DNA from 3 places in the Lederbergia graminis genome. Region 2 is predicted to be linked to each of the others. Evidence: riboswitches for the same ligand, from Rfam matches in the RefSeq annotation. Region 2 holds a riboswitch; each other region holds the start of a gene.
What was found. Region 2 has a riboswitch for S-adenosylmethionine ahead of ACFPM4_RS06070 (bifunctional homocysteine S-methyltransferase/methylenetetrahydrofolate reductase). Riboswitches for the same ligand answer to the same signal wherever they lie in the genome.
Positions count from the first base shown of each region.

Region 1: linked by a shared signal. The riboswitch ahead of solA (N-methyl-L-tryptophan oxidase) and the one ahead of ACFPM4_RS06070 (bifunctional homocysteine S-methyltransferase/methylenetetrahydrofolate reductase) in region 2 are both predicted to bind S-adenosylmethionine.
Region 3: linked by a shared signal. The riboswitch ahead of ACFPM4_RS04165 (methionine biosynthesis PLP-dependent protein) and the one ahead of ACFPM4_RS06070 (bifunctional homocysteine S-methyltransferase/methylenetetrahydrofolate reductase) in region 2 are both predicted to bind S-adenosylmethionine.

Region 1 covers NZ_JBHSMC010000043.1:21,336-24,617, forward strand. Annotated here, with positions in the region: gene ACFPM4_RS19510 (arsenate reductase family protein) at 56-415, shown strand; gene gcvH (glycine cleavage system protein GcvH) at 452-832, shown strand; gene ACFPM4_RS19520 (thioredoxin family protein) at 909-1,217, shown strand; SAM riboswitch class I at 1,310-1,415, shown strand; gene solA (N-methyl-L-tryptophan oxidase) at 1,540-2,691, shown strand; gene ACFPM4_RS19530 (MetQ/NlpA family ABC transporter substrate-binding protein) at 2,722-3,282, shown strand, end outside.
Region 2 covers NZ_JBHSMC010000004.1:44,167-47,448, forward strand. Annotated here, with positions in the region: gene ACFPM4_RS06055 (Na+/H+ antiporter subunit E) at 1-463, shown strand, start outside; gene ACFPM4_RS06060 (Na(+)/H(+) antiporter subunit F1) at 484-747, shown strand; gene mnhG (monovalent cation/H(+) antiporter subunit G) at 731-1,087, shown strand; SAM riboswitch class I at 1,198-1,301, shown strand; gene ACFPM4_RS06070 (bifunctional homocysteine S-methyltransferase/methylenetetrahydrofolate reductase) at 1,372-3,231, shown strand; gene metH (methionine synthase) at 3,212-3,282, shown strand, end outside.
Region 3 covers NZ_JBHSMC010000001.1:808,669-811,950, reverse strand. Annotated here, with positions in the region: gene ACFPM4_RS04170 (chitobiase/beta-hexosaminidase C-terminal domain-containing protein) at 1-642, shown strand, start outside; gene ACFPM4_RS04165 (methionine biosynthesis PLP-dependent protein) at 745-1,866, opposite strand; SAM riboswitch class I at 1,946-2,053, opposite strand; gene ACFPM4_RS04160 (hypothetical protein) at 2,385-3,032, shown strand; gene ACFPM4_RS04155 (M42 family metallopeptidase) at 3,058-3,282, shown strand, end outside.

The sequences.
Region 1 (3,282 bases), on a different contig from region 2:
ATTTTCATCCTAGTCAAAATCCATGTACAATAAAATAAAAAGGAAGGTGTTAAAATTGTCTCTTACCATTTATAGTTATCCTCCATGTGGAACTTGCAGAAAAGCTAAGAAATGGTTAGAAAATCATGGACTAGAATACAAGGAGATTCATATAGTAGAAAATACGCCTACTAGCGCAGAAATAAAAGAAATTTACCAAAATAGTGGTATGGAGTTAAAAAAATTCTTCAATACTAGTGGGGTAAAATATCGAGAGCTTGGATTAAAAGATAAAGTGAAAAACGCTACAGAAGAAGAGTTGCTAGACATCCTTGCTAGTGATGGAATGTTAATTAAGCGTCCAATTGTCACGGATGGAGAAAAAGTTACCGTAGGATTCAAAGAGGTAGAATTTGAACAGACTTGGGGTAAGTAGTATTCTAAAGATACATATACATATGGAGGGATTTTGATGGATACACCGACAGGATTACTTTATTCCGACGAACATGAATGGGTAAAAGAAGAAGGAGATAAAGTAAGAATTGGAATCACTGATTTTGCCCAAGATGAGCTGGGGGATATCGTGTTTGTTGAACTTCCAGAAGTGGGAGATGAAATTAAGGCAGACGAACCATTTGGAAGTGTAGAGTCCGTAAAAACAGTTTCCGAACTGTATGCTCCTTTAAGTGGGAAAGTTGTAGAAGTTAATGATGATTTAGATGATAGTCCAGAACTAGTGAATAGTTCTCCATTTGACAAGGCATGGTTAGTCGTAATTGAACCTACAAACCCAAGTGAAAAAGAAAAACTCATGAATGCTGAAGAATATAAAAAAATGACTAGCCAATAAAAAGTGAAGAAATACACCATGAACTTGCAATGGTGTATTTTTTCCTTATAATGGGTAAAAAAAGGAAGGTCTATATATGGACGCTGTTTCAATAGAAGAGATTCATACAATCATTGAAAATAAACAAACCGCAATATTATATTTCTACACCCCATTATGCGGAACGTGCCAAGTTGCAGGTAAAATGTTATCAGTTGTGGAATTGATGTTACCCCAAATTCCATTTCTGCAATCAGATTTAAATTATATTCCAGAAGCAGCCGAACTTTTTAAAATTGAGAGTGTTCCTTGCTTAATAGTAATGGTAGACGGAGAGATGAAAGAAAAGATTTATGCATTTCAATCGGTTCCTTACTTGCACTCTATTATTTCACAATATTGTTAAAGTTTTTGTAAAAAAATAAATTCGACATATTGACTGGGAAATAAGCATGTGATAGTATAATCTTCATACTTACAAAACTTAATATCTTGTTTATCTTATCAAGAGAGGTGGAGGGATGTGCCCTATGAAGCCCGGCAACCGTCACAATAGTGAAATGGTGCCAAATCACACAAAGCTTTTTGCTTTGGAAGATGAGAGAGGGATTTTAATATTTAGTGCCTTTCTGTTCATCTTGCAGAATGGCATTTTTGTTTTTCTAGTATAATTAATTTCCGCTCACACTCTTATAAGCGAAAGTACATTCATGAAATGAGGGGATCAATTGAGTACACAAAATGACAAAGTAGTAGATTGGGATGTAGCTGTTGTAGGATTAGGATCCATGGGTAGTTTCGCATTTTGGCAGCTTGCTAGTATGGGAGTTAATATAGTAGGATTTGACCGTTATAGACCAGGTCATGACAAAGGAGCTGGACATGGGGAAACAAGGATTTTCCGTACGGCTTATGGCGAAGGAGTAGAGTATGTACCACTACTTCAAGAAGCAAGAGAACTTTGGAGACAACTTGAAAAAGAAACAGGAGTAGAACTCTATATTGAAAATGGTGGGACAATGTTCGGTCCTGCAGACGGAGAGTTCATTACGACTGTTCAAGAAAGTGTTAAAACATATCATCTCCCACATAAAAAATATACTGGGGAAGAAGCTAGAAAGGTTTACCCACAAATAAATTTTCAAGACTATCAAGTTGCGATATATGAAGAATTAGCTGGTTATGTAAAACCTGAGCTCGCAATTGAAACAGCAGTTAATAGAGGAGAAGAGCTTGGTGGAACGGTATTCACTGAGAGCCCGATTACTGCTATTGAGCCAGATGAAGATGGAGTTACGATTAGAACAGCGGACAAGCAATACCGTGTGAATCAAGTAGTAGTTGCTTCTGGCGGCTGGACAAAAGAACTTTTACCACAAATCAATTTACCTGTTACATTAGAAAGGCAAGTTTTGGTGTGGTATGAAGCGGAAGATCCTAAGCAATTCACAGCAGTTAAATTCCCTATCTTTTCGAGAGTAAGTAAAGGAAGAGGTTTCTATGGTTTTCCAACAATCGATGGTAAGACGGTAAAAGTAGCTTTCCATCATGGTGGAGAAGAAGCGAATCATCCTAATGATGTCGATAGGGAAATCCATGAATCAGATCTAAATAATCTGACAGAAAAAGTGAAAAAATATTTACCAGGACTTATTCCTACTCCTGTAAAAGCAAAAACATGTTTCTATACAAATACACCAGATGAACATTTTGTAATTGGAAAATCATCTCGTGTACCCAATGTTACATTATTAGGACCAATGGCAGGACATGGATTTAAATTTGCTCCTATTATTGGAAAAATTGGTGCTCAGTTAGCAACTGGCCAGCAACCAACTTTAGAAATCAGTTTGTTTAACCCAGATCGTTTTAATAATTAAAAAATCTAATAGAAGAAGAGGGACATACAAATGAACAAAAAATTATTAGCAGTATTATTAATTGCATTTACATTATTACTTGCAGCTTGTGGAAAATCAGATGATGGCGTTATTAAAGTTGGAACAACTACATCAGAAGCACCGACATGGAACTTAGTAAAAGATCTTGCTAAAGAAGAAGGAATTGAATTAGAAGTAATCAAAATTGATGACTATGTAAAACCAAACATCGCATTAGATGAAGGGGAAATAGATATCAACGCATTCCAGACAGTAGTTTATTTTGATAACTTTATTAAAGAACGTGATCTTGATTTATCCGCAATTGGTACAACAAATATTTGGCCGATGGGTATTTACTCGAAAAAAGTAGATAATATTAATGATTTAAAAGACGGTGACCAAATCATTATTCCGAATGACCCAACCAACTTAGGAAGAGCACTATTATTACTAGAAAAAGCAGAGCTGATTAAATTAAAAGATGATTTCGACGGAACTGGTGGAGTAGAAAATATTGTAGAAAATCCAAAGAACTTTGAAATTACACCAGTAGCTGCTGGTCAAACTGCTCGAGGACTTGATGATGCA
Region 2 (3,282 bases):
TTTATTAAATTTTTTACTAGCATCCATTTGGATGTTTTTCCAAAATTCAATTTCTGTAACGACATTTACAGTAGGCTACCTTCTAGGATTATTGATTATATTTATTATGCGCCGCTTCTTTTCATCGCGATTTTATTTTTATCGGATACTAGCTATAATAAAACTCTTGTTGATCTTTATACGTGAGTTAATATATTCGAACCTAGCAGTTTTAAGAAATATATTAAGTCCTAAACTTACCATTCAGCCTGGAATATTTGCTCTTGATACAAAGCTTACAGCAGAATGGGAAATCACCCTGCTTGCAAACTTAATAACTTTAACTCCAGGGACACTTGTAATAAACGTTTCAAATGATAAAAAAACACTCTATATCCATGCAATGGATATTAAAGATGTGGAAGATACGGTGAAAAGTATTAGAAATACTTTTGAGAAGACCATTATGGAGGTGAGTCGCTAGTGCTTGAAACTGTATTAACAATCGCACTTTTTGGATTTGCGCTATCATCCCTATTTTTATTAATACGTATCGTAAAAGGACCTACTACACCTGATAGAGTAGTTGCACTTGATGCAATGGGAATTAATTTGGCTGCAATTACAGCACTAGCTTCTATGTTATTAAGTACAAAGGCGTTTCTCGATGTGATTATTTTATTTGGTATCCTTTCTTTCATCGGAACTGTTTCATTTTCGAAGTTCTTACAGAAAGGGGATATTATTGAATATGAGCGCAGGGATTGAAATTACAATATGTGTTCTAGTTTTAATTGGTACATTTTTAAGCATTGTTTCAAGTGTAGGTGTTTTGCGTTTACCTGATGTATACACTCGTAACCATGCAGCATCCAAATCTACAACGCTAGGCGTATTAGTAACATTAGGAGCAACATTGCTTTACTTTTACTCTGCAGACGGAGAAATAAACCCACGAATTTTATTGGGAATAGTATTTATCTTTTTGACTGCTCCTGTATCAGGTCATTTAATAGCACGCGCTGCTTACTTTTCAGGAGTAAAACTACATAAGCGTAGTGTACAAGACGACTTAGACGTTAAGACAAAAGAGATAAAATCCAAATAAAATTGTTTATGTATCACCTTGCATTTGTAAATTTAATACAAAAATTCATCTTGACATCATCATATTACTAACGTTATGATTATTCTAATAATTTAACAATTGAATTACTTTTCTTATCAAGAGAAGCAGAGGGACTGGCCCAATGAAGCTTCAGCAACCAGCCTACTGGCAAGGTGCTAAATCCAGCGAACTTTTTAGGTTCGAAAGATGAGAAGGAACGAATGTCATAAACTCGTAAAGCCTTCTTTTGAAGGCTTTTTTTTAACGAAAGGAAGAAAATATGTATGAATTTACTAGAAAAATTAAAATCTAATGTACTAACCGCAGATGGAGCCATGGGAACATTACTATACTCATACGGTATTGATTATTGTTATGAAGAATTAAATCTTGCAAAACCAGAAATAATAGAGAAAATTCATCAAGAGTATATTTCAGCCGGTGCTGATATTATTCAAACAAATAGTTATAGTGCCAATGCTATTAAACTAGCTCGTCATGGTTTAGAAAACCAAGTAAAAGCAATTAACGAAGCCGCTATCAACATTGCTAAACAAGCAGCTGCACCTGGTGGACAATATGTCCTTGGAACAATTGGTGGCATACGTGGAATTCGCAAAAGTGATGCAACATTAGAAGAAATCATTACATCTGTAAATGAACAAGTACAATACCTCCTAGCAGGTAATCCTGATGGACTCTTACTAGAAACATATTATGATTTTGAAGAACTATCCACAGTAGTAACTCATTTACGAAAATTAACAGACACCCCCATTATTGCTCAAGTTTCTATGCATGATCCTGGTGTATTACAAAATGGACTAGCACTAAACGAAGCATTACACCAACTTGTATCGATAGGTGCTGATGTTGTCGGTGTTAATTGTCGACTTGGTCCATATCATACCATCCAAGCATTTGAATCTGTAACATTACCTAAAAACGCATTTTTATCTGCATTTCCAAATGCAAGTCTCCTTGATGTAGAAGATGGTCGTGTCGTCTTTGAATCAGAAGCTGATTATTTTGGACGTGCCGCTCTCCTTCTACGTGATGAAGGTGTTCGTTTAATCGGTGGTTGTTGTGGGACTACACCAAAGCATATTGCCGCTGTAAAAAAACGAATTGGAGAAATTCCTCCAATAAACAAGAAAACTGTCACTCCACAAAAACCAATCGTTATTCGAGAAGCTGAGCCAACTAAAAACGAACCACTCCATGAAAAGGCGAAAAAGAAAAGGACTATAATTGTGGAGCTAGATACACCTCGACACCTTGACACCACTAAGTTTATTGATGGAGCAAAAGTGCTAAATGAAGCTGGAATTGATGCTATCACAATGGCAGATAACTCCTTGGCATCTCCGAGAATTAGTAATATGGCAATGGGATCCATTTTAAAAATGGAAAACAACATTCGTCCTCTTGCTCATATTACGTGTAGAGATAGAAATTTAATTGGACTACAATCACATTTAATGGGACTGGATGCACTTGGAATTCATGATATTCTCGCTGTTACTGGTGACCCAACGAAAATAGGAGATTTCCCTGGTGCTACGAGTGTATATGATGTTTCTAGTATGGATTTACTTCAACTAATTAAAAAGCTGAATGAAGGTATTTCATTTTCCGGAAAGCCATTGCGGAAGAAAGCTAATTTCTCTGTCGCAGCTGCTTTTAATCCAAATGTTCACCAATTACACCGTGCCGTCCAACGCCTAGAGAAGAAAATAGCCAAAGGTGCTGATTATTTCATTACACAGCCTGTTTATACGAAGGAAAAAATTATTGATATCTATGAAGCAACAAAACATTTATCAGAACCGATTTTCATTGGTATTATGCCTCTTACAAACATACGAAATGCCGAGTTTTTACACAATGAGGTACCTGGAATAAAACTATCAGATGAAGTATTAGAGCGTATGCGGGCATGTGGAGAAAATCGTGAACAAGCGACAGCAGAGGGTGTTCAAATTGCAAAAGAACTAATTGATACTGCTGCTGATTTATTTAATGGTATTTATATTATAACTCCACTCCTAAGATATGACATGTCTTTACAGTTAGTTCAGCACATCCATCAAATCGATAACAAGAAAGAGAGAGAAGATACCTATGCCAAATCAATCAATTGAACAACAACTTCAGAATCGAATACTTATTTTCGATGGTGCAATGGGTACGAT
Region 3 (3,282 bases), on a different contig from region 2:
TATCAAAAGGAATTTATTGATTCAAAAGTAAAAATGGTAGAGGAAACAGATTATAATGTACCATTACTTGTAGGTGAATTTACTTTTTTCAATAATGTCGAAAGCTGGGATTATGCATTAAACCTGTTTCAAGAACAAGGCTGGAGTTATATAACTTGGACATATAAAGTAACTGGTATTGGTAGTAGTTGGGGGTTGTATACAGGTAATCCTACAAAAGTTGATATCTTTACTGATAGTGAAGAAGTTATAAAATCAAAATGGAGTAATGTTACAACTGTTAATTCGTATACACGCAATGACAAAATTGCTAATATAGTTCGCAAATACTCTAATAAGTATCAACTTCCGTATGTTAAAGAAATAATTCAACAAGTAGAAATAACGAATAATGGTTTTCGCAATTCATTATTAGCTCAGTTGGCTAATGCGGAACGGCATTTTTCAAAAGCAAAAAGTTTCTTAGCAAAGGGGAATGAAAAACAATCAAATCATTTTGAGTCAAAAGGATATGAAAATCTGGAGAAAATAAAAGATAAAATCATGAAAGATACTGGAAAACATATTGATGAAAAATCTGCAAATACTCTTATTAATTTACTAGATACTGTAATTAATAATCGTAGTATTTTAATAGAATAAACGCATAAAAGAGCAGAAATCATAGCAATGATATCTGCTCTTTTTTATTATTGGTTATAGCAATCTTTATTTTCTACGCTGAGGCGCATGAATATTTTACTATTATAAGCTTTGGTGTACTTCTTTACTTAATAATGTAAAGACTTGTTGTAAATCAGCAATTAAATCCTCTACTTCTTCCACACCAACAGAAAACCTTAATAAACGATTATCAACACCACGTCGGTTTCGATCTTCTTCTGGAATATCAGCGTGTGTTTGAGTAGAAGGATAGGTAATAAAGCTTTCCACACCACCTAGGCTTTCTGCAAAGGTAATTAATTGCAGATTTTCAAGGAACGGAGCTATCCATTCGCTCTTTGCTAGACGGAAAGATACCATTCCACCTTTACCAGCGTATAGGACATCTGTTACTAAAGGTTCTTGTTCTAAATACTCTACAATTTTTTTTGCATTGTAGTCATGTTGTTTCATACGTAAATGTAGTGTCTTAAGTCCTCTTATTAATAACCAACAGTCTGATGGGGAGAGAGTTGCTCCAATCGCATTATGGTTAGTAGCTAATTTATCACAAAGCTCTTGCCCTTTTGCAACAACAATACCTGCTAGAACATCATTGTGGCCACCGATATATTTTGTTCCACTATGAATTACGATATCAGCACCTAAAGTGATTGGTTGTTGGAAATATGGAGTTAAGAATGTATTATCCACAATCAATAATAATTGATGACGGTTAGCAAGTTCAGCGTATTCCTGTATATCAATTTCCTGCATTAAAGGGTTTGTTGGTGTTTCAATAAAAAGAGCTTTCGTTTTATTCGTAATGAGTTGTTCTGTTTCCCGAACATCTTTAAATTCTGTATAAGTTGTTTTTATATTGTACATCTCTACGTATTGCTTTAATAAACGGTAAGTGCCACCATAAATATCATCAGGTACAATTAATTCATCTCCAGAGCGAAACAATGATAAAACTAATTGAATAGCTGCCATGCCAGTGCTACATGCAAAACCTGCATCTCCACCCTCTAGATTAGCAATTCCTTCTTCTAAAATAGCGCGTGTAGGATTTTTGGTACGTGAATAATCATAACCAGTAGATTTACCTAGCCCCTCATGTTGATAAGCGGTAGATAAATAGATAGGTGTACTCACTGCACCTGTTTTAGGATCACTTTTATTACCTAACTGAACTAATCTAGTTTCTATTTTTTTCGTCATGTTTATCAGCCCTTTTAAAATGAAGTTATAAAAAAAATGGACCTTCTATAAGAAGAAGATCCATTTGATTGAGTCATTCTTCTTATCTTTTAGGCATATTTCTGCCTATTGGAATTAGCACCTTTGCCAATATGACCGGTTGCTGAGACATCTTAGGGCCAATTCCCTCCGCCTCTCTTGATAAGATTACGTATTAATTTATTGGTCCAATTTTCATTATTCTATTATAATTTTCGGAAATATGCAATAGATTTCTATTAAAAAACTTACAATGCCATGACATTGCAGTTTATGATTATTTACAGCGAAATACTTGGATTTAGCAGCGATTGTTTCTCCATATTTGATGGCCTTTCGAGAGGAAACACAAAGATTTATGGTATCGCGAATCACATATCAATGCTTAATCTCTTTCTTTTTTAAAAATGAAGAAACTTAAATAGAAAAGAAATAGATTGTATTGTAAAATATAAATTATAAAGAATATTCATATTGCTTGGAAAGTGGAGTGAAGATTTTTGAAAAAGCCGCTAAGAGAAATATTAGCACCATTAAGTACAAAAGATAAGATGAAATATATTTGGGATTATTATCGTTATCATTTCATTATTGGGATAATAGTAATTGCAGTTCTCTCCTACATTATTTATGATGCAACATCCAAAAAGGAGGATGTATTAAATATCGTAATTACGAATGAATTAATATTCCCAGATGCAGTTCAACAGTTTGAAGAAAAAGTAAATAAAGCACTATTATCTGAAGATGAGCAAGATGATTCTCGTGTATTTATTCAAACATTACAATCTTCTGGCAACGATGCAAATATGCAAGTAGGAATAGATTTACAAAAGTTAACAGCTCAAATGGCTGCTGGTATGATTGACTTCTATATTATTGATGAAGAAGTCTTTCAGCAAATGAACGAAGAGAAACAAGTTCATTCTTTTCTCGAAATGAGTGGCTTAAAGGAACTTACATTTTCCGATGAAGAAGTTATTTATTCAAAGCATGATACTAATGATGTAGTAGGTATCAAAGTATCTGCAATTAATTTATTTGATGAAATTTTGCCTGAATCAGATAAAATACTATGTATTCCGATTACAACAAAGAATGAGGAATATATTGCTCGCTTTATTGAATTAATCAATTCCAACAACTAGATAGGAACAGTTAGGAGCTAAGAAAATGAATACAAATATTAATGTAAATGAAACTATGCAATTAATTAAAGAACTCGTTTCTATACCAAGTCCCTCGGGAAATACAAAAAGAGTTATCGATTTTTGTGAGCAATATTTAGCTAACTCGAAAATAGAAATGAAGCGAAATCGAAAAGGTGGCTTACTAATCACAGTACCTGGAGAAAATGATCAACAGCATCGGATGTTAACGGCTCATGTCGATACGTTA